One region of the Aneurinibacillus baijiui genome, then DNA from elsewhere that is predicted to be linked to it. Evidence: riboswitches for the same ligand, from Rfam matches in the RefSeq annotation. Region 1 holds a riboswitch; the other holds the start of a gene.

Evidence for each region. A riboswitch is a leader RNA that binds a small molecule or an ion and turns the genes downstream of it on or off. The one in region 1 is predicted to bind glycine.
Region 2: another riboswitch for glycine. It lies ahead of glyA (serine hydroxymethyltransferase); the one in region 1 lies ahead of gcvT (glycine cleavage system aminomethyltransferase GcvT).

The regions. Positions count from the first base shown of each region.
Region 1 covers NZ_JBFTXJ020000010.1:110,026-126,560, forward strand. The annotation lists gene AB3351_RS17435 (hypothetical protein) at 1-294, shown strand, start outside; gene AB3351_RS17440 (competence type IV pilus minor pilin ComGF) at 186-722, shown strand; gene AB3351_RS17445 (hypothetical protein) at 729-1,124, shown strand; gene AB3351_RS17450 (YqzE family protein) at 1,205-1,369, shown strand; gene AB3351_RS17455 (YqhG family protein) at 1,423-2,238, opposite strand; gene AB3351_RS17460 (DEAD/DEAH box helicase) at 2,235-3,953, opposite strand; gene AB3351_RS17465 (ion channel) at 4,370-4,732, opposite strand; gene AB3351_RS17470 (hypothetical protein) at 4,852-5,253, opposite strand; gene AB3351_RS17475 (hypothetical protein) at 5,493-5,675, shown strand; glycine riboswitch at 5,939-6,029, shown strand; glycine riboswitch at 6,033-6,135, shown strand; gene gcvT (glycine cleavage system aminomethyltransferase GcvT) at 6,204-7,304, shown strand; gene gcvH (glycine cleavage system protein GcvH) at 7,346-7,738, shown strand; gene gcvPA (aminomethyl-transferring glycine dehydrogenase subunit GcvPA) at 7,742-9,100, shown strand; gene gcvPB (aminomethyl-transferring glycine dehydrogenase subunit GcvPB) at 9,093-10,589, shown strand; gene AB3351_RS17500 (TraR/DksA C4-type zinc finger protein) at 10,751-11,464, shown strand; gene AB3351_RS17505 (PucR family transcriptional regulator) at 11,494-13,200, opposite strand; gene eutB (hydroxyectoine utilization dehydratase EutB) at 13,258-14,271, opposite strand; gene AB3351_RS17515 (M24 family metallopeptidase) at 14,490-15,695, shown strand; gene AB3351_RS17520 (cyclodeaminase) at 15,711-16,535, shown strand, end outside.
Region 2 covers NZ_JBFTXJ020000001.1:23,315-39,849, reverse strand. The annotation lists gene lipA (lipoyl synthase) at 1-310, opposite strand, end outside; gene gcvPB (aminomethyl-transferring glycine dehydrogenase subunit GcvPB) at 291-1,802, opposite strand; gene gcvPA (aminomethyl-transferring glycine dehydrogenase subunit GcvPA) at 1,795-3,147, opposite strand; gene gcvH (glycine cleavage system protein GcvH) at 3,151-3,546, opposite strand; gene gcvT (glycine cleavage system aminomethyltransferase GcvT) at 3,563-4,681, opposite strand; gene sdaAA (L-serine ammonia-lyase, iron-sulfur-dependent, subunit alpha) at 4,694-5,578, opposite strand; gene AB3351_RS00185 (serine dehydratase beta chain) at 5,623-6,078, opposite strand; gene glyA (serine hydroxymethyltransferase) at 6,100-7,350, opposite strand; glycine riboswitch at 7,524-7,629, opposite strand; gene AB3351_RS00175 (nucleobase:cation symporter-2 family protein) at 7,758-9,089, opposite strand; gene AB3351_RS00170 (M20 family metallopeptidase) at 9,178-10,353, opposite strand; gene AB3351_RS00165 (DUF1989 domain-containing protein) at 10,357-10,989, opposite strand; gene AB3351_RS00160 (cyclase family protein) at 11,002-11,685, opposite strand; gene ade (adenine deaminase) at 11,697-13,514, opposite strand; gene AB3351_RS00150 (EutN/CcmL family microcompartment protein) at 13,517-13,792, opposite strand; gene AB3351_RS00145 (hypothetical protein) at 13,808-14,554, opposite strand; gene AB3351_RS00140 (BMC domain-containing protein) at 14,561-14,845, opposite strand; gene AB3351_RS00135 (BMC domain-containing protein) at 14,876-15,364, opposite strand; gene AB3351_RS00130 (hypothetical protein) at 15,378-16,301, opposite strand; gene AB3351_RS00125 (BMC domain-containing protein) at 16,322-16,535, opposite strand, start outside.

The sequences.
Region 1 (16,535 bases):
TCGCTGCAGATCATAACGCGCGAGAGAGCAGAGAAGCAAAGTGAAATAACGGGGTACCTGCTTGCTAGGTCACTGCTTGAACAATGGAAGGTAGGTCAGACTATGGATACGACAGAGAGGGAAGAACACGGTGTCCGCTATCAGATTCGAGTAGCGTATGGACAGAGTACGGAGAGGGTGGAAACATGCGAGGTACAGATTCGTTGGAAGAACAGACGGGGAGGCGAGAGGCATATCGGTTTTCAAGGGTATCGGCTTACCCCTCTTCTCTTACCGGAAACGAAAGAGGAGTAACGCTGCTTGAAGCCCTGCTTTCATCCGTAGTCCTATCCCTTGTGCTTATTTCGCTGTTGTATGGATTTACAGAAACGCAGCGATATTTTCAACGCGTAAAAAATGAAAGCGTGCTGGAAGCGGAAGCACGTGGTTTGTTTTCGTACATTGAAGAAGAAATTCGGCGCTGTACAAAAATGGAGCTAAAAAAGGGTGTACTATATCTTACACATCCGGCTGTCGGAGTTGTTACGTATGATCAGGTGGGTGAGCGTATTGTCCGACGCGTCAATACGGCAGGATATATTATTGTCGCCCAATATGTACGCCAATTTCAGATGGACATGCAGGGAGAGGGCTGCTCCTTTTATGTGGAGATGGAAAAGGAGGGCGCAATATGGAGCGGTCGCCTTTTCCTTGGCAAAAGAGAAGTTGTGGGGGTGAGGTAATGCCGCATGGGTCCGTGTAATAATTCGCGTGGTACCGTCTTTTTTATTGTCCTGATCTATGTTCAGCTTATGTTGCTTGTTATTCTGCATACCATTGTATTTCTAAATCAACTGCGGCCAATTGCCTCTAATGATCGCGAACGTATGCGGCTCCATTATATCGTGGAGGCGGGCGTATATTTTATGATTGAAGATATGCTAAATGAGCCTGGCAACTATGAACCGCGTACATATCATGTGCAGGGCAGAGAGATTCAAGTCATAATAGAGCCGCGTGGTACAAAAGAAGCCTGGATCGGCGCCGGAGTCGGGCGTGTACCACAGCGGGCAACACGGCTGTGGGTGATCGTTGACCGGAAGACCGGGGAGATTATCAGATGGAGTGAGACGATGATTGAGTAGCGGGGGTGCCAAAATGATTGAAAAGGCCGGAGAGCGGACACGCTATAAATAATAAAAGATAAATAAAGGAGGCGTGTCTGATGTCCTCACAGGAGTATGTAAAGTTTTTAACACAGCGATTGGTGAAATACATGGAAACACCGAAAAGTCAGAGGGAGAAAAAACCGAAAGAAGCGTTCGCTTATCGATGGTTCGGTATGCTGCCGCTTGCGATTGGTATGCTTTTTCGCCGCAAAAAGAAATAAAGAAGGAGCCGAACCAGGGTTATAGTGGTTCGGCTCTTTTGGTAATCGTCCACTTATGGTGTATGCAGAAAGAACAGTCCGCCGTTGATAATGTCGACCTCGATGCGCGGTTCATACTGCCAGCGCAACTCTTCTGTCCGCTTTTCTTTCGGATTCATAACCGTTTCATTGGGCTTATCACCAGCATCGACAGCAGTATAGAATTGTTCAATCTGCAAGAGTTCGGAAGCGAGTCGCTTACGGGCTTCTTTCGCCCAGGCAGTATCTTCTTGCTGAATATATTTTTCTATATATTGCTCCAAATGAGTAACAGCCGAATCCGGGCTGAAGATGGGCCGCATTGTATAAGCATAATCTGGGAGAAGCGGCCGCATGGCACGAGATTCGAGTGAAGCAAAGAAATGCTCGTCAATCTGCCCGTGAATGAGATTGATGCCAAGTGAGAGGAGATAGTCTTTTTTACGATCGCAAATAAATGAGATTTTGTAATTAATACCAAGCCAGGGTGTAAGCGCCGCCTGTACGTCGGGAGCGGCTTGCGCATTTGCATGCTCATACAGCCGGATGTAACGTCCATGGCGGCGTGCCGAGGTGAAAAATTGCTGCAGACGCGGAGAGCCGAACATAATATCTTCCCCGTGTACACCATCGGGCAATGCGGCGCGGTCAAATACAAGTGTCATGCACATCGGCTGTGGTTCTAAGTTTAGTTTTTCTACATACGTCCAGTAGAATGGGCGATTCCCCAAATCTTTATCGACTTCTGTCGGCAGTTCCACTTTAAAGTAAGCAGGATGTACTTCTTCATACCGTGCCTGATGTGCGGCAAAATAACGTTCAAGGAACGAACGAACCTGCATCTGATTCATGGAAGTATGGCTCCTTCCAGCGATTCTTCGGCAGGTATGATGGCTTCAGTATCCTGACGCACTGCCTGGATTACCTGACTTAAGTTGTCCATTTTAATGGCGAGTTCTCCTTCGCTTTTTGAGGATAAGAGAATATCGATGACATTTTTCTCAAGCGACTTGTTAAGATGCAGACGATCAATGATCGTATCCAATTCCCCAATCACCATCTCGAATAGATTGATCTTTTCATAGAGCAGATGCAAAATTTTTTCTTCGATGGTGCCGCGTGTTGCCAGATTATAGATATAGACGTCCCGAGTCTGACCGAGACGGTGCACACGACCGATTCGCTGCTCTACCCGCATCGGATTCCATGGCATATCATAGTTAATCAACCGATTGCAGAATTGCAGGTTGATTCCTTCTCCCCCGGCTTCGGTAGCGATCAGCGCCTGTGCGCGGTGCTCGAATAGCTGGCTCATCCAATCCTTTTTGCTGCGTTTAAAGCCGCCGCGAAACAAGACAGAGGTAACTCCGTGTTGCGCTAGCATACGCTGCAGATATTCTTGTGTCGCACGGTATTCGGTAAAAATAATCACTTTATCATCAGACTTTTTAATAATGTCGATAACTTTCTCTGCCTTCTGATGTGTTGTAACCTGCTTTAGCGTCTCGATCAGTGCAAGAATATGCTGCCGTACGGGCGAAGATTCCGCGGCGCGGTTATACATATTTACCAGCGTCATGAATGCGGCATCCCTGCTGCTGCAAATCTCTCGCTGCAGCGTAATAAGGGCGAGCGGGTTTTTATATCCACCCTCTTCATCGTGATACTGCTCCTGGACAAAACGGGTGATTTGTTCATATAATGTCTTCTCTTCAGATGACAGCTCCACAGGTACTGTAATGACATGTCGTGCAGTGAATTCGACTTTGCCGTCGGCGCGTCGGTTGCGCACCATTATTTTTTTTAATTCATTCTTTAATGTTTCATTGTTTTTTACTTGACGTCTGCCCTGTACATAGCTTTCCTGGAATTGTGCGGATTGACCTAAATGCCCTGGCTTCAGCAATGTAATAAGGTTATACAGCTCATCGAGCTCGTTTTGAATAGGGGTAGCGGTGAGCAATAAACAGTACTTTTTCTTCAGCTCCTGAATGAATTGATAGTTTTTGGTCTGTTTATTTTTGAGCTTATGCGCCTCATCAACAATAACGAGATCATACGGTTGAGCAAGGACGATATCACGATGCGGAGGACGTTTGGCTGTATCAATAGAGGCTACGACCACATCATATTGTGTCCACATATATTCTTTTCGCTGTGCTATTGCCGGAATAGAAAATTTGCTTGTCAACTCCCGCACCCATTGTACAACAAGAGAGGCAGGCACAAGGATCAATACCTTTTTGACAAGGCCGCGTACCATATATTCTTTAAGAATCAGTCCAGCTTCAATTGTCTTACCAAGACCTACTTCATCAGCGAGCAGTGCGCGTCCGTGCATTTCGCAAATGACTGTTTGGGCGGTCTCGATTTGATGAGGAAGCGGGGTAAGGTGAGGTAGGTGTCTAAGACACTGTAATTCATTGAAATCACCTACCGCGCAGGCACCTTCAGCTTCCCAGGCCAATCGATATAACTCGCGATGGTGCCACGGTCCATCTTCCTGCACTCTTGTTTTAAAGCCTTCAAGCCAATCCCTTTGAAATGTAATGGGGATGTCCATCATGCCAAAGCCACCTTCTTTCTTTTCCGTTCCTAGCCGTTAGGCCAGCATGCGAACATGGTCTATATCGATAGAATGCCCAGAAAAAAAAGAATCTATGTAAAAAATTATCTTTTGTGTTTCAAGTAGAAGTAGAGTGGGAAAGTATATCGTAAGCTTCAAACATAAAAATGGGATTGAAAGAATAATGCAGCGATGAAGCGTTATCAGCCTCAACCCGCGTTTGGAGCTTGCATAAGGTGTGTGAATACACGCCAATACCGAAGATACGATGAGACATTCACTATGCGTATATATGGCCATCAGGAGCCGAATGTCTCGATTGTGTGTTCGGTTCTACGAAAAGTGCGGACCGCGTGTGCGGTGCGCACTTTTTGCATGGCTGTACATAAAAAAAGAAGGAGGATTCCTCCCTCTTTTCAAGAGGTATGTGTGGGCGGCTTTGAGCTGGGGAATGCGGCATACCGGATAACCAGCGCAGCCGGCAGGACATAGCCGATCATCGCTTCAAGCATAGCGACCCCCCTGGCGGCACCGAATGGACTTAAATCTCCGTATCCGACTGAAAGTAGGGTCACCGCGCTGAAGTAAAATGAACGTGTAATCCGGTCATACCACTGGCTTTGATGCGCAGGAGAAGCATAATGATCGAGAATAAATCCAAGACCCATCCATTCAAGCACACAGTATAGGAGCCCGAACGAAAGTACAAGATTCATATACAGTAAAAAAAGGATCAAAAAATTATGCCATGTTCTCCATTCGATCATGTTTTGTTTCATTGTCTCACATCCGGAACATACGTATTTAGAGTACATTGCTAACTTGTACATATGTATGCCGGAAGGGAGGGGAATTATGAAATGTACTGTATATCTAATTGAGTAGCAGAAGAACTCGATTATAGGCGCGACTTGTAGAATTGTCCGTTCGCATCTCGACCATCTTCTGCGGATTTCTCTATGTCTTCGCCTGCGCTGTTTAGTTTTTTACGCAGATTTGCTGCACATGAACTGCAGTATTCTCCTAGCGTAATGAGAGTGTTGCAGCTTTTGCACGGATATTGTAGATTCGGATAGCGTGTGAGGTCAAAATACTTTTCGCGAATCAAATATTCGATATAGCGAAGCGAGATATCAAGGTCCTGCGAAATCTGAGCAAGGGGAGCATTCCGTCTTTCCTTTGGTTTCAAATAGTCGCGAATACGTTTAACGGTGTCTAGCTCCTTGCGTGCACAGTCTGGACAGACCGATTTAGAGACTTTCATAAAGACCTTGCCGCACACAGAACAATTCGATAGCATGTTCTTGTACTCCCTTCTAAACTGAGGTGAAAATTTTATATCTTCTTTTATAATAAGAGGTTATCTGGAAATTTTCTTGTGTTCTTCTCTTTTTTATACGAAAATGATTCCTTTGAACCATATAAAAAGGCGTACTTTTCTTTAGGTATTGAATCATAAAACAAGAGATGAAATAATGAAAAAGACGGATATAAAGGTACGGTTGTTTGTAGCCGGGCCGTAAGGAGGGCATATATAGCATGGAAAAAAAGCCGCTGCTTGGTCAGATTGACGAACATGGGAATCTAGTGCTGCCGCCGGAGATTCAAGAGATTCTCGGGTATGGAACCATTGAGATCGCTGTGGAAGATGATTGTATTGTACTGACCAAGGTCGATCCGATATATACATGTGTATGGGAACCAAAACAAAATAGAAAATAAAAGAAGCAGCGGAGTGGGCAGAGATGTTTGCTCCGTTTTTTATGTAGGAAAGCTGATTTTTGTTAATAATGTTCGGTTTTTTGTTTATATTTGATTGAAATGTGATTTTTATTCGTGTTATATTCGTAAAAGACAAACAATATTATGTTTTGATTAATTTTCGTTAATAAAAAAGTGATGAATGCATTGCAATTTTTCTGATTCATGGTACGATAGAAGCGAATGATATGTTTGACTTTTAACAATAATATAATATCGTGCGGATGAAAGCAGAGGGAGAGAACGTGCGAAGCACGTCGCCGAAGGAGCAAGAATACCTTTCAATCTCTCAGGCAAAAGTACTTCTGTGGGACGCAACTCTGGAGAGAGCTCGCATGACGAGCCACCAAAGGGGAAACCGGAATAGGACGCTGCCGTTGCGCAGCTTGGTCTGGGTAGCTCTCAGGTACAAAGGACAGAGATAGGGAAGACGCCCTATCCCTGTCCTTTTTTTGTGAAAAATGAGAATGTTTACGGGAGGTTGGATGAATGACTGTATTGCAACAAACGCCTTTGTATCCACTGTATGCAGAGTATGGAGCCAAAACGATTGATTTTGGCGGTTGGGATTTGCCTGTTCAGTTCTCAAGCATCCAAAAAGAACATGAGGCGGTGCGTACAAAGGCCGGTTTATTCGACGTTTCACACATGGGTGAAATAGAGGTAAAAGGGAAAGACGCGCTTGCTTTTATACAGAAAATAACGACAAACGATGCATCGAAGCTGACGATCGGTCAGGCACAGTATACGATTATGTGTTATCCAGACGGCGGCACGATTGATGATCTGTTGGTTTATAAATGTGGGGATAATGAATATCTGCTCGTTGTTAATGCTTCTAATATCGATAAAGACTATGAATGGATGAAGAAGCATGCGGAAGGCGAGATGACTCTACGCAATATATCGGATGAAATAGCTCTGCTGGCTTTGCAGGGGCCGCTTGCTGAAACGGTGGCACAGAAGCTGACGGACACGGATGTATCTGCGATTCGCTTCTTTCATTTCGAACAGAATGTGAATTTCTCAGGCGTGGCTGGACTGGTCTCGCGCACGGGCTACACTGGTGAAGATGGATTTGAAATTTATATAAAAGCGGAAGATGCACCTGTGCTATGGAAAAAAATCCTTGAAGCCGGTGGGGAGGATGTGCTGCCGTGTGGATTGGGTGCGCGTGATACGCTTCGCTTTGAAGCGCGTCTGCCGCTGTATGGCCAGGAATTAAGTAAGGATATCAGTCCGCTTGAGGCTGGATTGGGATTTGCGGTGAAGGTTGATAAGCCGGTACCGTTCATCGGGCAGGAGGCACTCAAAGCACAGAAGGAAAATGGCATCCCGCGCAAGCTGGTCGGCCTAGAAATGATCGAACGCGGCATTCCGCGCACGCATTATGCCGTATATGCAGGCGATGAGCAAGTAGGTGAGGTGACAACAGGTACACAGTCGCCGACGCTTAAGAAAAGCGTGGGTCTTGCTCTTGTGAAGCGTGAGCATAGTGAGCCGGGTACAGAACTGGACGTAGAAATCAGAGGGAAGCGTGTCAAGGCAAAAGTTGTACCGACGCCTTTTTATAAGCGCCCGAAAGCATAAACAATGACACAGTAAGGAACGAAATTGGGGGAGAAGACAAGATGAGTCAATTGCAGATGGAGTATAGATACAGCAAGGAACATGAATGGGTGGAAGTGCTTGACGGTGGGCGTGTACGTGTCGGCATTACGCACTTTGCTCAAAATCAGCTCGGGGATATCGTATTTATTGAACTGCCGGAGGAAGGCGCTGTCGTAAAGGTAGATGAAAGCATGGGTACTGTTGAATCCGTGAAAGCTGTGTCCGATATTTACTCACCGGTAAGTGGGGAAGTGGTGGAGGTAAACCAGGCGCTCGAAGATGCACCGGAGACAATTAACGGGGATGCATATGATGCTGGCTGGATGGTTGTTATTGCCCTCTCTGATCCCGCAGAGCTGGATGCATTGATGACAGCCGAGCAGTATGAAGCATACAGCAAGGAGGAGGAATAAAGCGTGACCGTAAAATATCGTTATCTTCCAATGACTGAGGCGGATCGCCAGGAGATGCTGGCCGATCTCGGTATCACCAACATTGCAGAGCTGTTCGCAGATATTCCAGAGTCGATTCGTTTTAAGGGGGAGCTTGAGATTCCTGAAGCAATCCCGGAAACAGAGCTGACCAAACATATGGGGCGAATGGCGGGAAAAAACGTCAACGCGCTTGATTATGCCTGCTTCTTAGGTGCAGGCACGTATGATCACTACATTCCAAGCGTGGTAAATCATGTCATCTCCCGCTCTGAATTTTATACCGCTTATACACCGTATCAGCCAGAGATCAGTCAGGGTGAGCTGCAGGCGATTTTTGAGTTTCAGACGATGATCTGCGAATTAACCGGAATGGATGTCGCCAACTCGTCTATGTATGACGGAGCTACCGCATTAGCGGAGGCTGCGGCAATGACAGCAGCAAAGACGAAGCGCAAAAAAGTTGTGGTATCACGCGGTGTGCACCCAGAAGCGCGCTCGATTCTGCAAACCTATGCCAAGGGACAGGGCTTAGAGATTGTCGAGATTGGCTGCAAAAACGGAATCACAGATATGGAGGCTCTTGCGGCCGCAGTGGATGAGACAACGGCTTCTGTTCTTGTCCAATATCCGAACTTCTTTGGTGCGGTCGAGCCGCTCAACGAAATTGAGAAGATCGCACACCAGCATAAGGGTCTGCTCGTCGTGAGTGCAAATCCGCTTTCTTTAGGCATTCTTACACCGCCGGGCGCATTCGGTGCTGATGTTGTTGTAGGAGACGCACAGCCGTTTGGGATTCCGATGGCTTTTGGCGGCCCGCACTGCGGCTATTTTGCAGTGAAAAAAGAACTGATGCGTCAGATTCCAGGGCGCATTGTGGGGCAGACGAAGGATGAAGAAGGGCGTCGGGGCTTTGTGCTAACGCTTCAGGCGCGTGAGCAGCATATCCGACGTGAAAAAGCGACATCCAACATCTGCTCCAACCAGGCGTTAAATGCATTGGCCGCAGCGGTGGCGATGACATCGCTCGGTAAGCAAGGTGTGCAGGAAATGGCGCTGCTCAACGTACAGAAGACGCAGTATGCGAAGCAGCAAATCGCCAAACTTAACGGCTACGAAGTGACATATGATACCCCGGTATTTAATGAATTTGTGATTAAGGCGTCACGGCCAATAGGTGACATTAATCGAGCGCTTCTCCAGAATGGAATTATCGGCGGCTTTGATCTTGGACGTGATTATCCCGAGCTTGCAGGGCATATGCTGCTGGCTGTGACAGAGCTGCGTACAAAAGAAGAGATCGACCGATTAGTGAAAGGATTGGAGGGAGCGCACCATGCTTAACACGATGCCGAAGGTTCAGGAACAGAACAAAGAAAAAGAGCTCATTTTCGAAATGAGCAAACCGGGTCGCGTAGGCTACTCGCTTCCGCACTGTGATGTGCCGGAAGTGGACGTTACGGCGGTAATTCCGAGTGAGTATTTACGTCAAACACCGGCAGAGCTGCCGGAGGTTTCCGAACTTCAACTTATGCGTCATTATACGGAGCTGTCCAAGCGCAATCACGGAGTTGATTCCGGCTTCTATCCGCTTGGTTCATGTACGATGAAATACAATCCGAAGATTAACGAAGATGTGGCACGTTATCCTGGATTTGCACGCATTCACCCGTACCAGCCAGAAGAGACGGTGCAGGGTGCACTGCAGCTAATGTATGAACTGCAGGAAGACTTGGCAGCCATTACCGGTATGGACGCGGTCACACTGCAATCCGCCGCCGGTGCTCAGGGCGAGTGGACCGGGCTGATGATGATTCGTGCATATCACGAAAGCCGCGGGGAGCAACGCACGAAAGTGATCGTACCGGACTCCGCCCATGGGACGAATCCGGCTTCTGCAAGTGTGGCAGGATTTGAGACCGTAACGGTAGCATCGGATGAGAATGGGTTTGTTGATGTAAAGGCGCTTCGACAGGTGGTTGGAGCAGACACGGCAGCGCTTATGCTGACCAATCCGAATACGCTTGGTTTGTTCGAGAAGAGCATTGTAGAAATCGCACAGATCGTTCATGAAGCTGGCGGGCTGCTGTATTATGATGGAGCCAATGCCAATGCGATTCTTGGCAAAGCGCGTCCGGGTGATATGGGCTTTGATGTTGTACACTTAAATTTGCATAAGACCTTTACAACACCGCACGGCGGCGGTGGCCCGGGCTCCGGTCCGGTAGGAGTGAAGAAAGATTTAGTACCGTTTTTGCCGAAGCCGATGGTTGTAAAAGAAGGAGACGTTTATCGTCTTGATTTTGACCGTCCGCAGTCGATTGGCCGCGTGAAAGCATACTACGGGAACTTTGGGATCAATGTACGTGCCTATACGTATATCCGTACGATGGGGCCGGAGGGATTGCGCCTCGTCTCCGAATATGCGGTATTAAACGCCAATTACATGATGCGCAAGCTGGCTGAACATTATGATCTGCCGTTTGATACGGTATGTAAGCATGAATTTGTTCTATCAGGGAAGCGGCAGAAGAAACAGGGCGTTCGTACGTTAGACATTGCTAAGCGTTTACTTGACTTTGGTTATCATCCGCCGACGACGTATTTCCCGCTTATTGTAGAGGAATGTCTGATGATTGAGCCAACCGAAACAGAGTCGAAGGAGACACTTGATGAGTTCATCGACGTCATGATTCAAATTGCACAAGAGGCGGAACAGACACCAGAACTGGTGCAGGAAGCGCCGCATCATACTGTAGTCAGCCGTCTGGATGAAGTATTAGCAGCTAGAAAACCGGTGCTGCGCTATACAAAACCAGAGGCAATGGAATAAGAATAGATATAAGGGGAGAGCGGATGAGCCGCCTCTCCTTTTCTTTTTCTTCCTTCAATCCCCAACATCTTTTGATCAGGTCATGCAGATACTATGCATAGCGCCGCCGCTATACAGAGGGTGGTTTATAATCTGGGATAGAAAGAAAGGGATGCTCAGAGATGCTTACGAATCAAGAGCTTTCTCATTATCGTTCGCTGTTGACCAAGCAGCAGCAGGATCTGCAAGAGCGCCTTCAAAAGAGCGATGCCTATGGAATGAGTCAGGCCGCGATGCAGGAATCAGTCAGTGAGCTGTCCAACTATGATAACCATCCGGCCGATTTGGCAAGCGAGATGTTTGAACGTGAAAAGGATCTGGCTCTTTATGAACATGAGGAAGAAGAGATGCGTGACATTACGCGTGCGCTTGAAGCGATTGATCGCGGCGTGTACGGGATATGTGAAGTGTGCCGCGCGCCGATTCCGACTGAACGCTTGGCAGCTCTTCCGACAACGACACGCTGTATGGAGCATGCGGATGAACGGTTTGTGTCAAAGCGGCGTCCGGCAGAAGAAGACATACTTGCTCCGGCGTACGGTCAATTTGAGTATGACGAAGCGGATGCGACATTGTATGATGCGGAGGATGCGTGGCAGGATGTATCACGATACGGTACATCGGACAGCCCGTCCGACTTCTTTGATCCATCCAAGCTTGATTATGATGATATGTATATTGAGGCGGATGAATCAGTCGGATACGTAGAGGATATCGAAGGGCTGGCGCTTGCTGATCTGGACGGACATTATATCGGCCCCAGCCTGGAATCGCCGCTGCGAGACAGGTATGAGGCTGTGCTGGATGAGGCAAACGACATGTATAAAAATGAATAAGTAAAAGAGGCCGTTTTGGCCTCTTTTACTTATTCGTAAGACGATGAATTCATCGTGGCTGCAAGCAGTCCTGTTGTCCAGAGTCTACTGCTTAAATCCAATAAAAACAAATCATCAGGATCGACCAGCGAGCGTTGCGTAAGCGACTCGATTTTACGAAGGCGATAGAGCAGGGACTGTCTATGCAAGCTGAGGACGCGCGCAGTTTGACTGACATTTCCCTGATTGCGTATATACGTGTTGAGCGTATGGATAAGATCAAGTCCTCTTTGCTGATCGTAATCGATGAGTGCGCCAATTGTAGATAGGGTTATCTCCTGCATCTTAGTATTATCTGCTAAGCTTGATAACGCACGGTAAATCTCTGTATTGGCGTATGTGCTGCGATAACCGGGACCTTTCTGGCGGGTTCCCACTTCTAATGCGATTCGTGCGTCATTGAAGCTTTCCATAAATGTCCGCTCGCCTGCATGGTTTTCTCCGATTCCCCATGATATGAGAAGACCAGGTGCAAGCTCGTTCAGCCTGTCATCTACCCGATCAAGGTAGGCTGTAACGATTTCATTTATATTATCCATCGAGATTTCTAGAAAAATGATAAATCGATCCTGGTGATACGTAGTCATTGTGAGTCGCTGCATAGCTTCCCCGGCACTGATTAATTGCTCCTCAATGGAGTGTACGATCGTCTGTGTCCACTGCTCGTAAGAGAGCTGCATCGAATTGTTCTGCTGGAAAAGGGACTCCAAGTTTTCAGGTGCTCCCAGAATGCAGACATAGGGGCGCATTACATTATAATTCAAGGATTTGGCGCGGGATATGGCTGTATCCCAGGAGTCGATCTCACCCTTTGCCAGACTCCATATGAAATCATCCTTTAGACGAAACTCTGTCTCTAGAATGGCATGCTCTCGCTGAAACCATAGAGCAGCTATTGTGATTGCCCGCTCCAAGATATATTCTTCTTCATTTTCCTGAAAAGTTTGCAGCGAATAAGTGGATGAGAGAGCAAGCAGCAGATATCCATGAACCTTATTAGCTGTTTTAATCTCAAGTTGGACAATGGCATCGTCTACAAAATGCACCCAATTAATACTCTCCTCGGTGTAACGCACCGCGTTTGGTATATGTGAGGTAAGATATGTCTTAGCCTGCTCTTCCCATTTCTTTGCCAAGCTACTTGCCTGCTGGCTCGATCCTTTAATATGGCCGTTCTTATCTACAATAAGGACCGGACTGCCAATCGTTTGGCTGATTAATTCTGTGGCATCAGAGAGTGAGGCATCATGAAGAAAAAGATTAAGGAGTTGCTTCTGCAGCTCCTCTGAGCGCTGCAGGGTTGTCTGCTGCCAGTGATTGAGGTGGCTTAGAAGAGTATGTGTAATATCGGAAAACCGAATCTCCCAGGGAATCTCAATGATCGGAAAGCGCTGTTCCTCAGCATAGGCTGTTATTTCCTCTGGGATACTTATTACATGGCGTCCGGTAGCAATAGCCAACGCTGCAGCTCCCGATTCTACGATGTCCTGGACGAAGTGTTTGAACACATGTATATCCTCGCTGCATCCTATAGCCGTAGTCAATACCAATTCATTTTTGAGGATGAAATTCTCAACGGGTATCTCGATAACAGATACGGATTCCACAGGCCGTTTAGACATTGCCGATGGAGCTGTTAACACGCGGCCAGGCTTCATAATCTCAAGATTCATTACATCCTTTACAGTAAAGTTCATGAAAAACTCCTAGGTGGATAAAGTATAGTTTGCAATTCATATCATCATACAACGTTATTATACTTTATTGATAAATGGCATGACTGCTTGTATATGTGCATCAAGGTTTACATTGCACCCGCTTATGATGATGACGATACATTTGCCGGGCTTTACAATCTTTTGGCGCAGAAGAGCACCGATTCCAACTGCCGCGGCTCCTTCAATCACCATGTGATGATGTTTTAACATATAGGCCATTCCTTCAGCAATTGCCTCTTCTGAAACAAGAAGTGATTGATCCACATACTTTTTTACCATCTCAAACGTATACGCATTATCCAAACCGATGCCGCCAAGAAGACTGTCGGCAAGCGTATCCTTCTCTCCTAGAACCACTGGTTTTCCTGCTTTTATACTCTCATACATGACCGCCCCGTGCTCCATAGAAACGCCGACAACCTGAATGGCAGGGTCGATCGACTTCATAGCCAATCCTAATCCAGAGTGCATGCCGCCGCCCGATAATCCCCCAATCACCATATCGACCTCAGGAACCTCTCTAGCGATCTCTAGTCCCATTGTTCCTTGCCCGGCGATCACCTCAGGGTCATCAAACGGCTTAATGACAGTCAATCCCTGCTCTTTTTGCAGCCGATCGCAATGTTCTCCTGCCGCATCCTGACTATCTCCGGTAATCTCAATTGTTGCTCCCCAACGCTGAATGGCATCAATTTTCGCTTTTGGAACCCTGTTCGAGACACATACAACCGCCTTAACTCCAAGCTGCTGCGCTACAAAGGCTACAGCTTGCCCATGATTTCCGGTAGAGAATGTGGTTACGCCCCGTTCGCGTTCCTCAGGAGTCAGACTGAGAATTTTATTGGCAGCACCTCTGACTTTAAATGCACCAATATCATGAAGATTTTCCAGCTTCAAATAAATAGCCGAACCTGTTAGCTGCGAGAGGTGATGCGAATAGATAATAGGGGTTTGTTTGACGATGGAAGAAATTCGCTTTCTGGCTTGCCAGATGTCCCGAATTGTCACTTCTGTTACTTTTGGTAAAGAGTGAGATTGTGCGTAATGCATCGCGAGCCTCCTATAGAATAATGCAATGATTAGAATAGGTGCATTATATAAAAGGCATAAGGGAGCGTCAATTAGATAAATTGACTATAGTTTTCGAAAAAATTTCATACAATTTTGCAGATGTTATCTACATAAAAATTAATTACTATTTCACTATACCAAATTTTAAGAACATTTTGCTAAGTCAGGAGTTCAATCGGCTGAGAAGGAGCGCTGCTATGTCATCATTTACAGTTACCGAATATGGTGAGAGGCTTTACAAAACGAAGCAGAAAATGAGCGAAAAAGGAATCGATGTCTTGCTTGTCACAGATCCTGCCAATATACATTATCTTTCCGGTTATGATGGCTGGTCCTTTTATGTTCATCAAATGCTCATTGTCATAGTTGACGAGGAGCAGCCGTTTTGGATTGGCAGAGGCCAGGATGCGAATGCAGCCAAGGTAACGACATGGCTTCGGCACGACAACATCATTTCCTATACAGATGATTATGTTCAATCGGCAGTCAAGCATCCGATGGACTTTGTTTCCGATATTTTGAAAGAAATCGGACAGGGGAGCCGGACGATTGGTGTAGAGATGGACACCTATTATTTTACCGCTCAATGTTATGAAAGCCTAAAAAAAGGATTGCCGAATGCCGCATTCAAGGATGCGACAGCACTCGTTAATTGGGTGCGGATCATAAAGTCGGAACAAGAAATTGCGTATATCAAAAAAGCAGCAAAAATTGTTGAACGTGCAATGCTTACAGGGGTTGAGTCCATTGAAGAAGGCGTGAGAGAGTGCGACGTGGTGGCAAATATCTATCATGCTCAAATCAGCGGAACTGAGCAGTATGGCGGTGATTACCCCGCTATTGTTCCGCTACTGCCCGCCGGGAAAAAAACATCGACCCCCCATTTAACCTGGACCGATGAACGCTATAAGAGGGGTGAACCCGTGATTTTGGAGCTGGCCGGCTGCTATAGGCGCTATCATGCTCCATTGGCAAGAACGGTGGTAATCGGAGAGGCTTCGGGCATGCTGCAGGACTTGGCAAGTGTGGTGGCCGAAGGGCTTAACACTGCGCTCGCCGCCGTTCGGCCCGGCGTAACCTGTGAAGAAGTCGAGTTAGCCTGGAGGCATTCGATTGCAAAAAGCGGTTTTGCAAAAGATTCTCGCATCGGATATTCCATGGGTCTTAACTATCCGCCCGATTGGGGTGAGCATACCGCAAGTCTTCGCCCGGGGGATATGACCATCTTGCAGCCGAACATGACCTTTCATATGATTCCTGGCATTTGGCTTGATGACTGCGGCGTGGAGATCAGTGAATCGTTTCGGGTGACGGAGACGGGCTGTGAAGTATTTGCAGATGTTCCGAGAGAACTGATTGTAAAGACAACAGAAACAACAGCTCCCGAATCATTCATCGGGTAAAGGGGTGAACATAAGGTGATCATTTTTCGTGAAAATGAAATACGTGCCAGCGTACAAATGAATAAGGAAGCGATATCTATTGTCGAGGACGGCTTTACCCAGTTGGCTTTGGGGAGGGCGACCATGCCTCCGATTCTCCGGGTAGATATTCCGGAGCATAACGGGGAAGTTGATGTCAAGACAGCGTATATTCAAGGGCTTGATACGTTTGCACTTAAGATGTCATCCGGTTTTTTTAACAATTATCAAAAGGGCCTGCCCAGCTTAAGCGGCATGATGATCGTCATCAGCGCGGAAACGGGCATTCCGCTCTCACTTTTACTGGACAATGGATACTTAACGGATATACGGACGGCCGCAGCAGGAGCCGTAGCAGCGAAATATCTTGCCAAGCAGGAATTGGATACGGTAGGTGTGATCGGAGCCGGCGCACAGGCGCGCTATCAGATCCGGGCATTACAGCAGGTGCGTGATTTCAACCGCGTGCTCGTGTACGGGCCTACGCCGGAGCGTGTCGAACGCTATGTCATCGAGATGGAGGAAGAACTAGGTGTCAAAGTGAGCGCGGCCTCTAGTGCGGAGGCGGTCGTCAAAGAAAGCCAGATGGTGGTTACGACCACACCATCCAAAACTCCGATCATCAAACCGGAGTGGCTGCACCCTGGCCTGCATATTACAGCGATGGGTTCTGATGCTGAGCATAAGCAGGAATTGGACGTACATGTGCTAGAGCGTGCCGATCTGCTGGCATGCGATGTGAAAGCACAGTGCTTCCGATTGGGAGAGCTGCATCATGGGGTAGCGCAGGGAATATTGTCCAAGGAGAGCGATATTGTTGAG
Region 2 (16,535 bases), on a different contig from region 1:
CAACAACGTGGCGCAGTCCCATCTGCTGTACGGCAAGCGCGACCTTCTCCGGCTCCTCCAGGTCCAATTCGGTGGGCAAACCGGTTGTGACCGCACAGAAGCGGCAGGCTCTTGTGCAGATCTTCCCCAGAATCATAAACGTGGCCGTACGGTTGCTCCAGCACTCATAAATATTGGGACACTTCGCCTCTTCGCATACGGTATGCAGCTCTTTGCCCCGCATGATCGCTTTTAGTTCTTTGAATTGTTCCGTAGTATGAAGCGTAATCTTCAACCAGTCCGGCTTGCGCTTAGTTTCGTACGAGCGCATGCATACCGCCCCTTTCCTCCTGGGCCTGTGCGTCCTCTTTCTTATAGCGCAGTACTGGCTTTCTTGCCGCTTTTACTTCATCTAGGCGGGAGAGCAGCGTCGTATGCGGCGCTTCCTGTACAATCTCAGGATTTTCCTCCGCTTCTTTGGCAATACGGATCATCGCTTCAATAAACTCATCAAGCGTTTCTTTTGACTCGGTTTCCGTCGGTTCGATCATCATGCATTCCTCAACAATCAACGGGAAGTAAATCGTTGGTGGATGATAGCCGAAATCCAGCAGACGTTTGGCGATATCCAGCGTGCGCACACCCAGCTTTTTCTGACGGCGGCCGGACAGAACAAATTCATGCTTGCATACGCGGTCATACGGTACATCATAGTAAGGCGCCAGTTTGCGCATCATATAGTTCGCATTCAGTACCGCTTCCTGCGAGACGCGAAGCAATCCTTCCGGTCCGTTGGAACGAATGTATACAAATGCGCGCAGCAAAATGCCATAGTTGCCATAAAAGGCCTTGATGCGGCCAATCGATTGCGGAATGTCATAATTCAGACGATACTTTCCTTCTTCCTTCACTACCTGCGGACGGGGCAAAAATGGGACCAGCTGCTTTTTCACTCCTACAGGACCTGCTCCCGGGCCGCCGCCGCCATGCGGGCCGGTGAATGTTTTATGAAGGTTAAGATGCACCACATCAAAACCCATGTCTCCCGGTTTCACAATGCCTAAAATGGCGTTGGCGTTCGCTCCATCATAATAAAGCAGGCCGCCCGCTTCATGTACGATGGAAGCAATTTCTACAATATGCTCTTCGAACAGGCCCAGCGTGTTCGGATTGGTCAGCATGAGGGCCGCTGTATCCGGACCAACTGCCTGCCGCAGCTCTTCCACATTTACCAGACCGTGTTCATCCGAGCCGATCGTAACTGTCTCCAAACCCGCCACGGAAGCGCTGGCCGGGTTTGTGCCGTGCGCTGTATCCGGAATGATCACCTTGGTTCGCTTCTCGCCCCGGCTTTCATGGTATGCACGAATCATCATCAGCGCCGACCATTCGCCCTGCGCCCCGGCTGCTGGCTGCAGCGTCACCTCATCCATGCCAGTGATTTCCGCCAGTTCATTCTGCAAATCATACAGGACCTGCAATCCCCCCTGCACGGTTTCTTCCGCCTGGTACGGATGAATTTTTGCAAAGCCGGGGTACCTTGCCACATCCTCGTTAATTTTTGGATTGTATTTCATCGTGCAGGAACCGAGTGGATAAAAGCCAGAATCGATGCCATGGTTGCGGTTGGACAGCTCGGTATAATGACGCATGAGCTGCAGCTCGGAGACCTCGGGCAGCTCGGGCGGCGTCTGGCGCAGGTAGGCTTTTGGTACGATGCTCTCCGCTGCAACCTGCGGCACATCACATGCTCCGATGCTGTACGCTATCCGTCCTGGGCGACTCATTTCAAAAATCAGCGCTTTGTCTTTGTTCTTATCCACGTCCTGCCTCCTCCAATCCTTCCACCAGGGAATCAATCTCTTCTTTTGTGCGGGCTTCTGTTACCGCAAGTAGCATATGGCCGCTCCATTCCGGATAGTCCCGCCCTAAATCATAGCCGCCGACAATCCTTCTCTGCAGAAGACTACGGTTGATCTCGGCGACAGGCTGCGGTACTTTCACTACAAATTCATTGAATACCGGGGCAGAAAACGCACTACTATATCCGCCCAATTTTTCTACTTGGCTTTTGCAATATTGCGTCTTCTGCATATTCAGCAGGGCGATGTCCTGCACTCCACGCTTTCCTAAAGCTGACATGGCAACCGATGCCGCCAGCGCATTCAGCGCCTGATTGGAGCAAATGTTAGATGTCGCCTTCTCGCGGCGAATGTGCTGTTCGCGCGCCTGAAGCGTGAGCACAAATCCCCGGCGTCCTTCATGATCTGTCGTCTGTCCAACAACGCGCCCCGGAATTTTGCGCATGAGGCTTTCCCGAACCGCAAAGTAGCCGCAGCTCGGACCACCGAACTGCATCGGAATCCCGAACGGCTGCGCATCACCGACCACGATGTCGGCGTGAAAGCTCCCCGGAGGTTCTAAAATACCGAGGGCCAATGGATTGGAACTGACCACAAACAGACCTTTGTGCCGATGGGCGATGCCTTCAATTGCTGCGAGATCCTCCACCGATCCGAAAAAATTCGGGTACTGAACAAGAACCGCCGCAACGCTCTCATCCATCGCCGCTTCCAGCGCGTCGATGTCAGTCACTCCGTCCTTTGTTCCGATTTCTACAACCTCATACTCTTGTCCTCTCGCATTTACCTGCAGAATGGCCCGCGCTTCTGGGTGTACCGCTTTTGAGACGAGCACTTTTCTCCCCTTCTTGCCACCAACGGCGAGATTGGCCGCTTCGGCAAGTGCTGTCGGACCGTCGTACATAGAGGAGTTCGCCACCTCCATACCGGTTAATTCACAAATCATTGTTTGAAATTCAAAAATGGCCTGCAGTTCTCCCTGACTGATCTCCGGCTGGTATGGCGTATATGCCGTGTAAAATTCGGAACGGGAAATCACATGATTGACGGTGCTGGGAATGTAGTGATCGTATATGCCTGCGCCTAAAAAGTAGGCATACTCACCCGCGTGCACATTGCTTCCGGCCAGCTGTCCGAAGTGCCGCACAATCTCCAGCTCCGACTGCGCCTTAGGGATAGCAAGCTCTCCCTTTACTCGAATGCTCTCTGGAATGTCCGCAAATAAATCTTCGATGCTCGTAACACCAAGAAAGGAAAGCATCTCCTGCCTGTCATCCTTCGTCATGGGAAGGTATCGATAATTCACGATTTACGCCTCCTCCGCAATAAACGCTTCGTATTGTTCCGTGTTCAGCAGGGCTGCCAGCTCGTCTGCTTGGTGCAGCTCAACGACGATCATCCAGCCGCTTTGATACGGATCGGTGTTGATGATTTCCGGGCCGTCTTCAAGCTCCGCATTCACTTCTACTACGCTCCCGCTGACCGGTGCGTATAGATCAGAGACCGCTTTAACCGACTCAATCGTTCCCATGCTTTCATGCGCCTGGATCTCGTCACCCACAGCCGGAAGCTCGACAAACACGATATCCCCCAGTTGATGCTGTGCAAAATCCGTGATGCCAATTCGTACCCGCATCCCGCTTACCTTCTCCACCCATTCGTGTTCCTTGCTGTATAAAAGATTTGCCGCTACTTTCGTGCTCATCCGCTTCTCCTCCTACTTATCGTTTATAAAATGGTGTTTTTACAATTTTGGCTTTGATTCGTTTTCCGCGTATTTCTACGTCCACCTCTTGATCAATAACCGCCTCATCGCTTTGAAGCAGAGCCAACCCCAGGTTCTTCTTTAGCGTCGGGGATTGTGTCCCTGATGTAACATGGCCGATCGGCTCGCTCGCCTGGTCTGAATCGGCCGGATACACCAGGTAGCCGCTGCGCGGAATGCCGCGACCCACCATTTCAAGGCCAACCAGCTTGCGCGGCACCCCATTCTCCTTTTGCTTGCGGAGCGCTTCCTTTCCGATAAAGTCATCGTCCTGATCCAGCTTGACGGCAAATCCAATCGATGCTTCGAGCGGGCTGATATCTTCGCCCAATTCCTGACCGTAGAGCGGCAGACGCGCTTCGAAGCGCAGCGTATCCCTTGCACCAAGCCCGCATGGAACGACACCTTCCGCCTCGCCTACAGTCAGAATCTCCTCCCATAATGCCGGAGCCTCCGCCGCTGGCAGGTACAGCTCGAATCCGTCCTCGCCTGTATAGCCGGTGCGCGATACCAGCACCTTCCCGCCGCCAAGCTCGACATCTTTATAAAAGCGGAAGGGCTTAATCTCGGATAAATCAAACGCCGTCAGCATTTGCAGCACCTTTTCCGCCTTCGGACCCTGCAGGGCAAGTAGCGCTACCTGATCCGAAATGTTTTTGATGATGAGGTCCGGGTCCTTCCGTTGATCCAGCATCCACACAAAATCTTTGGAGATATTGGACGCGTTAACGACGAGCATGTATTCATTTTCTTCCATCTTATATACAAGCAGGTCATCCACCGTTCCTCCGTGCGGATAGCACATGGCCGCGTACAGGGCCTGATTCTTTTCGATGAGGTGAATGTTATTTGTAATGAGCGATTGAATGAACGATGCAGCATTCTTCCCTTTAATGATGATTTCGCCCATATGCGACACGTCAAACAATCCGGCTCGTGTCCGAACCGCCTGGTGTTCTTCTATGATGCTCGTAAATTGAACCGGCAGCTCCCAGCCGCCGAAATCGATCGTCTTTCCACCATATTTGGCATACAGCGGAAACAAAGACGTTTGTTTAACCGTATGAGTTTGCATATGATCGCCTCCTTACACTTTTGCACCTGACATGATGCGGTCTTTAATCTTCTGTCCGGTCGGCGTGATCGCAAGGCCGCCCCGCGCCGTCTCCCGCAGCGATACCGGCATCGTTCTGCCGATGTCGTACATCGCAGCAATCACTTCATCCAGCGGAATGCGGCTGGTAATACCAGCTAGGCCAATATCGGCCGCAGAGAAGGCGATCGAGGTGCCTATCACATTGCGCTTGATGCACGGCACTTCCACCAGCCCGGCAACCGGATCGCATACGAGGCCCAGCATGGATTTGAGAGCGACCGCTGCCGCATGAACCGCCTGATGCGGGGTACCGCCGCGAAGCTCAACGATGGCCGCAGCAGCCATCGCTGTAGCCGATCCTACTTCCGCCTGGCAGCCGCCCGCAGCCCCCGATATAAAGGAGCGGTTGGCGATGATATAGCCGATGGCGCTCGCCGTAAACAGTCCCATGACTAGCTTTTCAAATGAAAGATTGGCATTTTCATATAAGGAGAACAAGCAGCCAGGAAGAATGCCTGCCGAACCAGCTGTCGGCGTGGCGACAATGACACCCATGCGCGCATTGGTTTCCGATGTGGCAAACGCGAACCGCATCGCATCTGTAATCAGACTGCCTGATACATACTGTCCCTGTTCCTTGTATACACCCAGCCGGTATGCATCGCCACCGGAAATCCCGCTGGGCGCAGAAGAAGCATCGGACACGCCAGCGTCAACCGCCTCTTTCATTTTGATTAGACGCTCTTTCATTTTGTGGATGATCGCCTCTTTTGGCTGACCGGATGTTTCCGCCTCTAATGCAAGCATCCAATCAGCAAGACCCTCATTCATACGCTCACAGTGCTCTACCAGCTCTTCAATCGTTTGAACCGCCATCCTGCTCCCTCCCTTCCGTTATATCTTCATGCATCCGTATCCTGCTACGTATAGGAAGAATCCAGCAGCACATCAAGCGCTTCCCCATCAATGGAAAAAATCTTCGATGTGCCGCCGCCAATGGATACACCGCCCACTTGAAAGGCTCTGTCATCCTTTTGTGCCGTAACGATGACCGTGTTCGGATGGTCATAGTAGGGGCAGTCCTCTTCCATTTGAAAGCGAATGTCTATGTTCTTCTCCTTCGCTAGATCAAGCGCAGAGCGGATTTGTGTATCATGTGTGTCCAGTCCAAGCAGGCCGCCTACAATCGCTTTGTCTGTTCCATGCCCGCGATACGTCTCAGCGAAAGAGCCGTAGAAGGTGACCTCCGCCCGGGTCGGTGGGCCGTGCAGCAGGTCGTGCACGAATTTGCCGATCAGCACAACCCCTGCCGTATGTGAGCTAGACGGACCCACCATAATGGGACCGATAATATCGAAACAGCTGCTGTATGCCATATGTTCTTCCTCCTGCTGCCTTTATTTAACGGATACTTGTTCGTACAGCGGATTCGCTTCACAGAGGTCGGCGACGATTTGGCGCGCCTGCGCAATGGCTTCCTCGCTGCCTTTACTTTTCAGGACGAGCGCAATCGCCCGGCCAACGGCGGCCATATCGTGCTCATCCATGCCGCGTGTAGTAACGGCTGGCGTACCGATGCGAATGCCGCTGGTAACAAACGGACTTGCCGTATCGAATGGAATGGTGTTCTTATTCACCGTAATATGGGCTTCTTCAAGAAGGGCTTCCGCTTCTTTTCCGGTTAACCCCCACGGCCGCACATCCAGCAGGACAAGGTGATTGTCTGTTCCGCCGGACACGAGTGCCGCCCCTTCTGCAAGCAGCGTGTCTGCTAATGCTCCCGCATTTTTTACTACCTGCTGCGCATACTGCGTAAAGCGCGGATCAAGCGCCTCTTTAAATGCGACCGCCTTGGCCGCAATTACATGCATAAGTGGGCCTCCCTGAATACCAGGAAAAATAGCTTTGTTTATGCCCTTGGCAATCTCTTCATCGTTTGTGAGAATGATGCCGCCGCGCGGTCCACGCAGTGTTTTATGGGTCGTGCTCGTTACAACATGCGCATGCGGCACCGGGGACGGATGCAGCCCTGCCGCCACGAGACCGGCGATATGAGCCATATCCACCATAAAGTAGGCGCCCACTTTGTCGGCAATGGCGCGGAAGCGCGCAAAATCAATGATGCGTGCATAGGCGCTCGCCCCAGCGATCATGAGCTTCGGCTTTTCACGCAGCGCAATCGTCTCCAATTCATCGTAATCAATCAGGTGGGAGTCCTCTCGTACACCGTACGCTACCACATTGAACCATTTCCCTGAGATGCTTACAGGGCTTCCATGCGTTAAATGACCGCCATGTGAGAGATTCATGCCCATGATCGTATCGCCCGGCTGCAGCAGTGAAAAGAAGACCGCCATGTTGGCCTGCGCTCCTGAATGCGGCTGCACATTCGCATACTCGGCTCCAAATAGCTGCTTGAGCCTCTCGATCGCCAGCCTCTCTGCTGCATCGACGAATTCACAACCCCCGTAGTAGCGCTTTCCGGGATAGCCTTCCGCGTATTTGTTGGTCATCACCGAACCCATCGCCGCCATAACCTCTTCACTTACAAAGTTCTCTGAAGCAATCAGCTCCAGTGTGCTGTGCTGCCGCTTTCGCTCCTTCTCAATGGCCTCGTAAATTTCCGTATCGTGCTCATGTAATGCCATTTCTACCCCGTCTCCTTTCATCATGTGTGTTCTATCTTTCTTTTTTGCATAACAAAAAAGGACAAAAGAAAGATAGAGATGATTCTACCTTTCCTCTGTCCTTTTACCTGAGAGATTATTTCCGCGTAGGCGGAACATTCCCCTTGGGTGGCTGATCGCTCTCTCCAGAGGTGCGTCCTATTGTGGTTCGCTTTACCTGAGAGTTTATCTTCTACGGATTTTTTAGAAGTTGCTCCTTCGGTGCCGAATGGTTTATTCGGTCTCTCCCACAACAGTCATTCGCCGTTATATAGTTGATGTGCTGTCACTATCCACATGGTACTATATAGGAAAGGTAAATACAATAATATTTAAAATATTTTTTATATTTGTATCATTCGATTGCAAGTGTTCAATCGCCTTAGCCTTTACGAGACGGATTCAATGGAATGCTCGGACTTCAATGCTTCAATCGTCTCCTCCATGCTTTCCTTGCCGACACCATTCAGTATGAGGTTAAGCAGAATGGCCGCAAAACTGCCCGTAACGATACCGCTTTCTACAATCAAGCGGATGCTTTCCGGAAGGTTCGAGAACACGACCGGCGCAATCGATACGCCCAAGCCGAGGCCCACCGATGTTGCTACAACAAGCATATTTTCTACCTTGTGAAAGTTTACGGTCATAAGCTGGCGAACCCCCGATGCCATCACCATGCCGAACATCGGGATCATTGCTCCTCCTAATACCGCATTCGGAATGATCGTGGTCAGCGCAGCGACTTTGGGCAGCAGGCCGAGAAACATAATGATAAAGCAGGCAGCTACCACCACCCGTTTCTTTTTCACACCGGTGAGCGCAATGAGACCGACATTTTGTGAATAGGTTGTGTAGGGGAATGCCTGAAAAATACCGCCTACAACCTGTGCCAATCCTTCTGCCCGAAGGCCGCGTTTTAAATCTTTTCCGTCAATCTTTTTGTCGCATACTTCAGCCAGGGCAAAAAAGACACCGGTGGATTCAATCATGCTTACGATCCCGACCAAGACCATGCTTACAATCGCAGCAAAATGAAAGGTCGGCATACCAAAGCGGAACGGCTCAACCATATGGAACCACGAGGCTTCCTTTACAGCAGAGAAGCTTACCAAGCCCATAAAATACGCGATGACCGTACCGATAATAAGAGACAGCAGCACCGAAATCGTTTTCATATATCCGGTAAAGAAACGGTTCATCAGCACAATAGAGAACAGCGTAATGCCGGCCAGTATAAGGTTGGTAAGGCTGGCATAGCCCGGCGTATCCGGCTGCCCTGTAATGTTGCCCATGGCTGCGCCAATCAATGAAGTACCGATAATAATCACGACCGAGCCGGTGACGACGGGAGGGAAAAAACGGATGATTTTGTCCATAAACTGTGCCAGAATGGCAATGATAACACCGGCCGCAATAATCGCTCCGTAGATGGCGGTGATGCCCTGCATCTGTCCGATGGCGATCATCGGTCCGACTGCCTGGAAGGCACATCCCATGAGGATGGGCAGCCGGATGCCAAAGTATTTTCCACCGATCACCTGCAGCAAAGAAGCGACACCGCATGTAAACAAATCAATCGAAATCAAATAAGCAATTTGCTCTGGGGTCATGCCGATCGCCGGTCCGACAATAAGCGGTACAACCACTGCACCCGCATACATGGCCAGTACATGCTGAAAACCGAGCGTTCCTACTTTCCAGATATTCAATCCTTCTCCCATAGAGAATTCCTCCCCAAATTTGAAAGGTATGGATCTGACGTGCGCGCTGTGCTCACGGTTTTCAGATCCTGAGGGCATATCGGCAGGACTATTTTGTTTGTGCTTGCTTTATCGGTGCGGCAGTTTCATTCTTTCCATTAAGAAAGCGGATGGCAAGTTCTTTATAAAATGCAATAGAACGCAGATAAGCAGGTACAGCCACCCATTCATCCGGCTGATGCGCGAGCTTCTCATCACCCGGTCCATAAATTAGCGTTGGAATTTTGCTGTGCGGGTTCAGCACAGAAGCATCCGTATAATACGAGACCCCGGCACATTCGCTCTCCGCAAGCCCTTTTAGCGAGAGAGCGGTCTGAATGAGCGAAGCATGAGGACTTGTTAGAACAGGTGTACGATTCAACACAACACTGCACTCAGCTCGAAACGACGGAAGGCTGGCAGCAAGCTCGTCAAGCTTGGCATTCAGCTCGCGAATGAGAGCGTCATGGGATTGGGGAGGAATGCTGCGAATATCTACGTGAATGAAGCACTGATCCGGAATGACATTCGTTTGGATACCGCCGCCGATTTGGGTAACCGCCATACTGCTCGATCCAAGCGGTGCCTGTTCGATGCGCCACTCCAACTTGAATGATTTAATGAGTCGGATCACATGAGTCATGTAATCGATGGCATTGATTCCCTGATCCGGCATCGATCCGTGTGCAGTTTTGCCGTACGTTTTGATTTCCAGCCAGAGCGCGCCTTTATGACCGATGACAACCTTCTCGTTCGTCGGCTCACCAATGACGATCGCATCGATGTCCTGCATGCCCATCACATCCTGATAATGACGCGCCCCGCAGCTGTCCACCTCTTCTCCGGCGGTAGCCAAAAAAACCAGATCTCCATTAAGCTTTACCCCTTCCGTATGCAGCTCCTCGATAGCAAGCAGCATGGCAGCCAGCCCGCTCTTCATATCAGAGGCTCCGCGGCCGTATAGACGATCCCCTACCAGCTCGCCGCTATACGGCTCGTACGTCCACGGCTGTTTTCCCGGTGATACCGTGTCGATATGGCCGCAGAACATAAGTGTTTTTCCCTTCGCACCTGTCCCCTGTAGGCGAAGCTCAAAATTGCTCCGGTTTCCATCCACCATCGTCACGCTTCCGCGCAATCCTCTGCTTTCGCAGCGCGCGGCCAGCATTCTGCTGATCTCATGTTCATTTCCGGGCGGATTGGATGTATTGACCCGGAGCAATTCTTGTAAAAACGAAACAGGCATATCCTATCTCCTTCCCAGTACCTGAAGCTTTAGCGAGGTAACTTTAAAGCCGTTCACAGGCGCCATATCCTGCGAGCACGTGGAGACAGCAACGATGACATCCTCCATCGCCTTCAGCTGCACATAATCACCCGGCTTTGAGCGCGGCTCTTCAATTATATAGTCCCAATTTTCATCCAGCTGATTGTTCATAAACCAGTTAATCGGATCGGGGACAGGACGGTCCACGCCGAATGCTGCCATCGCTTTTTTTAAATTGTCATGGCAGTTCGGATGGTTCTCATCATCGAAGTCGATTTTATAGCGCCAGTAATCACAGGCCGGAAAAAAGAAATCATGCCTGCCTACCGTATCTTTGACCATCTGCATTAACGGTCTGCGCTTATTGCTGTATAAGTAGTCTCCTTCTTTTAAACGGATGCTGCTCAGCGAGGCGCGCATATGCACAGGCGAAACGTGTTCATCATGATCGGATGTGTGAAAGCAGACGAAGTCGCCAACCTGCTTGCCCTCCATATCAATAATGACCAGCTCTTCTCCCTGACGGACGAGCACGCTGCGCCCATCATACGGCGGAATGATTACTTCTTCTTTCACATACAGATCGCCTGATGTTTGTGTTTGCATACGATTCATTGTCGTTCCCTCCTAGTCCATGAATAGAGCCACAGCGCGGATTGGAGATCCTGTTCCTTTGCGAATTTTCAGCGGCAGACCAAAGTACAAAAAGCGCTTGCCCGCGACTTTATCAAGGTTGCATAAATTCTCTGTATTCGTCATTTGATATTCGCGGCAGATCAAATGACCCGAGTATTTCGTATCCTTCGGATGATCGATGGCAGGCGCATCAATCCCGATATTTACCACCCCCCGTTTTGCCAGCCATTCTGCAGCCCTGTAGCTCAGACCCGCATGGCGCGTCAGCCACTCGTCCGTGCCGTATGACCGGTTAAAATGGCCCGTATACAGCAATACGATATCGCCTTGATCGATCTGAAGCGAATGCTTCGATACCGCTTTCTCCAGATCCTGCGGCTCAATATAGTCATCTTTGGAGACATGGGAAACATCGAGGCATACGGCAGGCCCATAAAAATATTCCATCGGCATTTCATCAATGGTCGGACCGCTCGGATCATATTCATAAATCGCATCGCTGTGCGTTGGGCCGTGTTCGTTAATAATCAGCGTATTGGTCGCAAATTCAAAACCGATCTGCTTTTTCGATTCTTCATGGGTGATATGCCGGTAGACCATCGTTTTTGGATGCAGAGGAAATACCGGCATTCCATGATAAATTTCCTGTGTTAAGTCAACAAGTCGAAATCCCATCTTCATCCCCCCTATGCGATCACAGTCGGAATGACCGTGTATGTATCCACCTCAACCAATCCCATGTCGGTGATCTTCCATTCCGGACTTGTTACGAGGGATACGAAGGATAGATGCATGAACGGAACATGAATGCCGCATCCCAGCTCTTCTTTCGCCAGGCGGTGCAGCTCGGCGATCTTCTCGCTCATCTCTTCACCGCTCAGCTCATCGGTCATCAATCCTCCCACACGCAGCGGAAGGTCACCGACCACTTTGCCGTCCTTAATCATGGCGATCCCGCCATCCATTGCAATAACCCGATTGATCGCGGTCAGAATGTCCTCATAATTCGTACCGCATGCGATAATGTTGTGCGTATCATGTGCGACGCTCTCAGCGATCGCTCCCTCCTTGATCTTAAAGCCGTGCGCAAACGTTTTGCCGATATTCAGGGTACGGCCATGGCGCTCGACAACAAAGATTGGCAGAACATCCTGCTGCAGGCACGGCTGCACTACGCCTTCCTGCACCTGAAGCGAAAATTCCTTTTTCCCGGTCAAATTTTGATCGGCGATAACTTCAAGCGCTCGCACACGCGCCTGTCTGCCGGACGCCTGGATATACAGGTCCCCAATTTTCAGCGGCTTGCGTTTGATTGAGTTTTTTACGGTATCCGGATACGTATATCTCGGCATATCGATAGTGAGGCTGCCCTTCTCGGCCACCTTTTTTCCGCTGATGTACACCTGGTCAATCGTCATCTGCGTTAGGTCACTGATCACAGCAATATCTGCTATTTTCCCCGGAGCAAGAACCCCAATATGCTGGAAGCCAAAGTGTGTCGCCGGATTGATGGTCGCCATCTGAATCGCCTCTACCGGATCGACTCCCTGGGCAATCGTCCGCCGCACAATATCGTTCATATGACCATATTTGAGCAGATCCTCCGGCACCATATCATCCGATACGAGCACGGCACGACGTGAATCCATTCCTTCTTCCGTAATAGCCCGAATGCATTCCGCCATATTGCGCTGCGAAGAGCCTTCGCGCATAAATACGGTGATGCCGTAACGCAGCTTTTCGATCATCTCTTCCTTGCCGGTCGTTTCATGACAGGACACGTGAGCGCCGCCGCTAATAATGTGTGCGGCTAAATCCTCTCCATAAAGGCCCGGACAATTTCCTTCGACCGTCTTTCCGATGCTTTTGGCAAAGGCAACCGATGCAAGCTGATCGGTAATGATCTCCGGGGCATGCTTGAATACCGGCCGCACGTTTGCGAAGCCCTGAATCTCGCCGATTCCCTGCACATACGGATCGCTCAGCAATTCTTCCATGTCCTTTGAATTCACATCATAGCCCGCCGTTTCAAGCCCCGGCACATCCGGCGTTAAGCAGGGGACCGTATACAGCACGCGATTAGGCAGTGTTTTTGCTTCATCAATCATCGCCTTCATACCGACAACACCCAGCACGTTGCCAATCTCATGCGGGTCGGCAATCAGCGTGGTCGTGCCGGTCGGGATGGAGAGACGAGAGAATTCGGTAACGGTAAGCATCGCACTCTCAAAGTGCATATGCGAGTCGATAAATCCGGGGGCAATAAACTTGCCTGTCATCTCTTCAATTACGGTCGCAGGCCCAATCAACCTGGACGCATCACCGACCATCAGAATGTGCTCCCCTTTGATTGCTACGTCCGCATTATAAATCTCACGGGTAATTACATTGACGAAATAACCGTTTCGCAGAACAATGTCCGCATATTGATTTTCATCAAGTAACGTATCAATCAGCTGCCGCCACTGCATGACCTGTTTCAATGTCTTTGTACGTATGCTCATATTCAACCTCCGCGATCAATCTCCATATTATCAATAATTCCAACGATGGCTGCATCGATTGGAGCCTGATTGTTGCGGACTGCTCTTGACGCCATGCTCCCTGTCACATAAATGACTCTCTCGCCAATGCCCGCTCCCACCGTATCCACGGTAACGATCGGCTGTCCCGCCAGCTCCCCGTCCAAATCCATCGGATGCGTAATCAGCAGCTTTGTGCCGGTTAACTGTTCATCTTTTTTGGTGGACGTAATGCGGCCGATCACCAGACCAATGTTCATGCGCTTTCCCTCTCATCATGTAAGGATTTCGATGCCATACTCCCGGGCAAGATCCCTTGCCAGCGGTGTGACAATCGCATGGGAAGATGTACGGATAACATCCTGACGCGCACGGTGCGCTTCTTCTACTTCCTGACGCGCAATGACGGGCGCCTGCCGCTGCTTTTGCTCCGTCCGCTTCAGCCATCCGGCCACCTCGCCGGCCTGCAGCAATTCAATCCCATATCCACGCAGCTTCTGCAGCCGGGACTTCATTTCTGATTTAAGGAGCGGCGACATGCGGTCATATCCGCGCTGCGCCCAGGCCGGCTGATATGGATCAGCACCTGCCGCCACCGCGCCGACCTTCTTTCCCTGATACAACGCTTCCAGAATTAAACGGGAAAACAGGTGCTCCTCATCAAAATCCAGAATTTTCTTAACAAGGGAGGCAGGAAGTACCGGAATCAAGAGATAGGAATAGGCTGCGTGCTTCTGTCTCCACTCACTGACCCTCGTGATGTCGTCTATCGCTGTTTCTCTCGCCAGTGCTGGAATCGAACGCTGCTCCAGCACCTGATCATCCACAATCATGCGTACCCGGACTCGCGCCTCTCTAACCTCCTGCAGACACCGGATTCCTTCCTTTGTGCCCACCATGCTGTACGAAAGAAGAGTCAGAACACCGGGATGGAGACGCTCTAACTCTTCGGTTTTGTTACGGTAAAGCAGTGAGAGCAAAACGTTCTCCAAGAGAACGCTTTGCATACGTTCCTGCTTCATTCATTTTTACTCTCCTTTTCTATCAAGCAGAGCGCGCTCCACTTCGCTGTGCGGTCTTGGGATCACATGAACGGATACCAGCTCTCCGACACGGCTGGCTGCGCTCGCGCCTGCATCTGTGGCTGCTTTGACCGCGCCTACATCCCCGCGCACCATCACCGTGACAAGACCGAAGCCGATTTTTTCATACCCGCAGATCTCCACGTTTGCCGCCTTTACCATCGCATCCGCTGCTTCCACCGCACCAACCAATCCTTTTGTTTCCACCAATCCTAATGCTTCGCCCATGATCATGTCTCCCATCATAAATTTTTCACTCAATTATTCCATCTTGGTGCTGTCATTGATCGTATCTGTTTTGCTTTCAATCCTGCCCGGTGGCTCCACCGCATCCTCTTTTTTTGAGGACGCTTTGCCGGTACGTTTTTTTTCAAAAGCAGCATCCTTTGGCGCCGCTTTTTCTGCTTCCGGGATGGAGGCCAGCTCGTTTTTCTGCTCTTCTTTTTTCGGTGCTGCCAGAGAGAACAGGGGCAGAATCTTATCATTTACTTCTTGATGTGTGCGCGCAATTACATGTGTCGCAATAACATTGCCCACTTTTTCCGCCTCCATTTTTCCAGCTTCCACAGCGGAACGAACCGCTCCCACATCACCGCCTAACTGAATGGTCACACCGAGCGTCCCTTTGACCCCGATCACCCGTTCTACGCCTAAAAGCTCCACACTTGCTGCCTTTAACGCAGCATCAGCGGCGGAAACTGCGGTGGCATAGCCCTCCGTTTCAATCAGACCCAGTGCGTATAGCGCCATATTTCTCCCCCTCTTACACTAGCAATTGTTCCATGTCCTGCTTGATCTGCTGCATGGCGCTATCAATGAACGCGGGTTCCCCCGAGAGCAAAAGCTCATCCTCTCTTATCTCATACGAGAGTGCGAGAGCAGGGTTGTTTGCAAAGCAGCGTTCAATAAGAGCCACACTATTAAAATAGGAAACGCCTTCCCATAGAACCACACTCGGGCCATGGGATAGATTCAGCTGTTGTTTGAGCCAGGAAGACGGCTGCGCTGCCTGATACATTTTGCTTCCCTGAATCCTTCGCCTGTTCAAGTCGCGGTAGGCCGTCTCCAGCATGTGCCGAAGTCCGGCTTTGTTCTCTGCGAATAGCAGCACAGCTTCCGGAAGCACTTCACACGTTACATCCGGCAGGGACGCTCGCCAGTCGTCCAACAAAAACAGCAGACCGCTTCCTCCCTGTCCTCTTGTAATCACTCCGGCCGACATCCCACCTTGATCCTGCATGCTCAGCCGTTCATCTGTACGGGAAGCACCCGCAGGATAAAACCAAATGTATTCTCCTTCTTTTGTTTTTCCGATAAGCTGAGGGGCTTCAGCGGCAGAAGCTCCGTCCAACCGTCCTGAATGGCGCTGGGCAACTTGCGAAATGGCAAGCCGCTGCAGCGCAGACATTTGATCTTCTTTGAAATCGCCTGCTTCCCTGATGGCAGCGGTCGGTGCCGCGCTGCGAACCCCGTTGTTCGCAGAACGCACAGAAGAATCAGGGGCAAAACTGCCAAGGCGGCTTTGCTGCTTTTGCTTTTGATAGTTGGGACGATACAGATTCAGAAGAGAAACCGACTGTCCCGTGCTTCCTGCTGCCGAAGCAGGCTGCTCATTTCCCTGCACCCGTTCGCGCTTTCTGCCTTTGTGAAGCACTTCCTCAATAATGCTCTTCATCATGTCAGCCAACTCATCTCACCTCCTCTGACTTATAGCATCCTGCTCAGGTCTCCATGCGGGCGTGGAATTACATTGTATGAAATAAGCTTATCGCTTCCGTCATACATGGCTTTGCCTGCCTCAATGGCTGACTTTACCGCACTGACGTTCCCTTCAATAATGACGCAAACCAATCCGGAGCCCACCACTTTCATATCAACCAGGCGAGTATGGGCTGCTTTAGCCATCGTGTCTAGCGAAGCG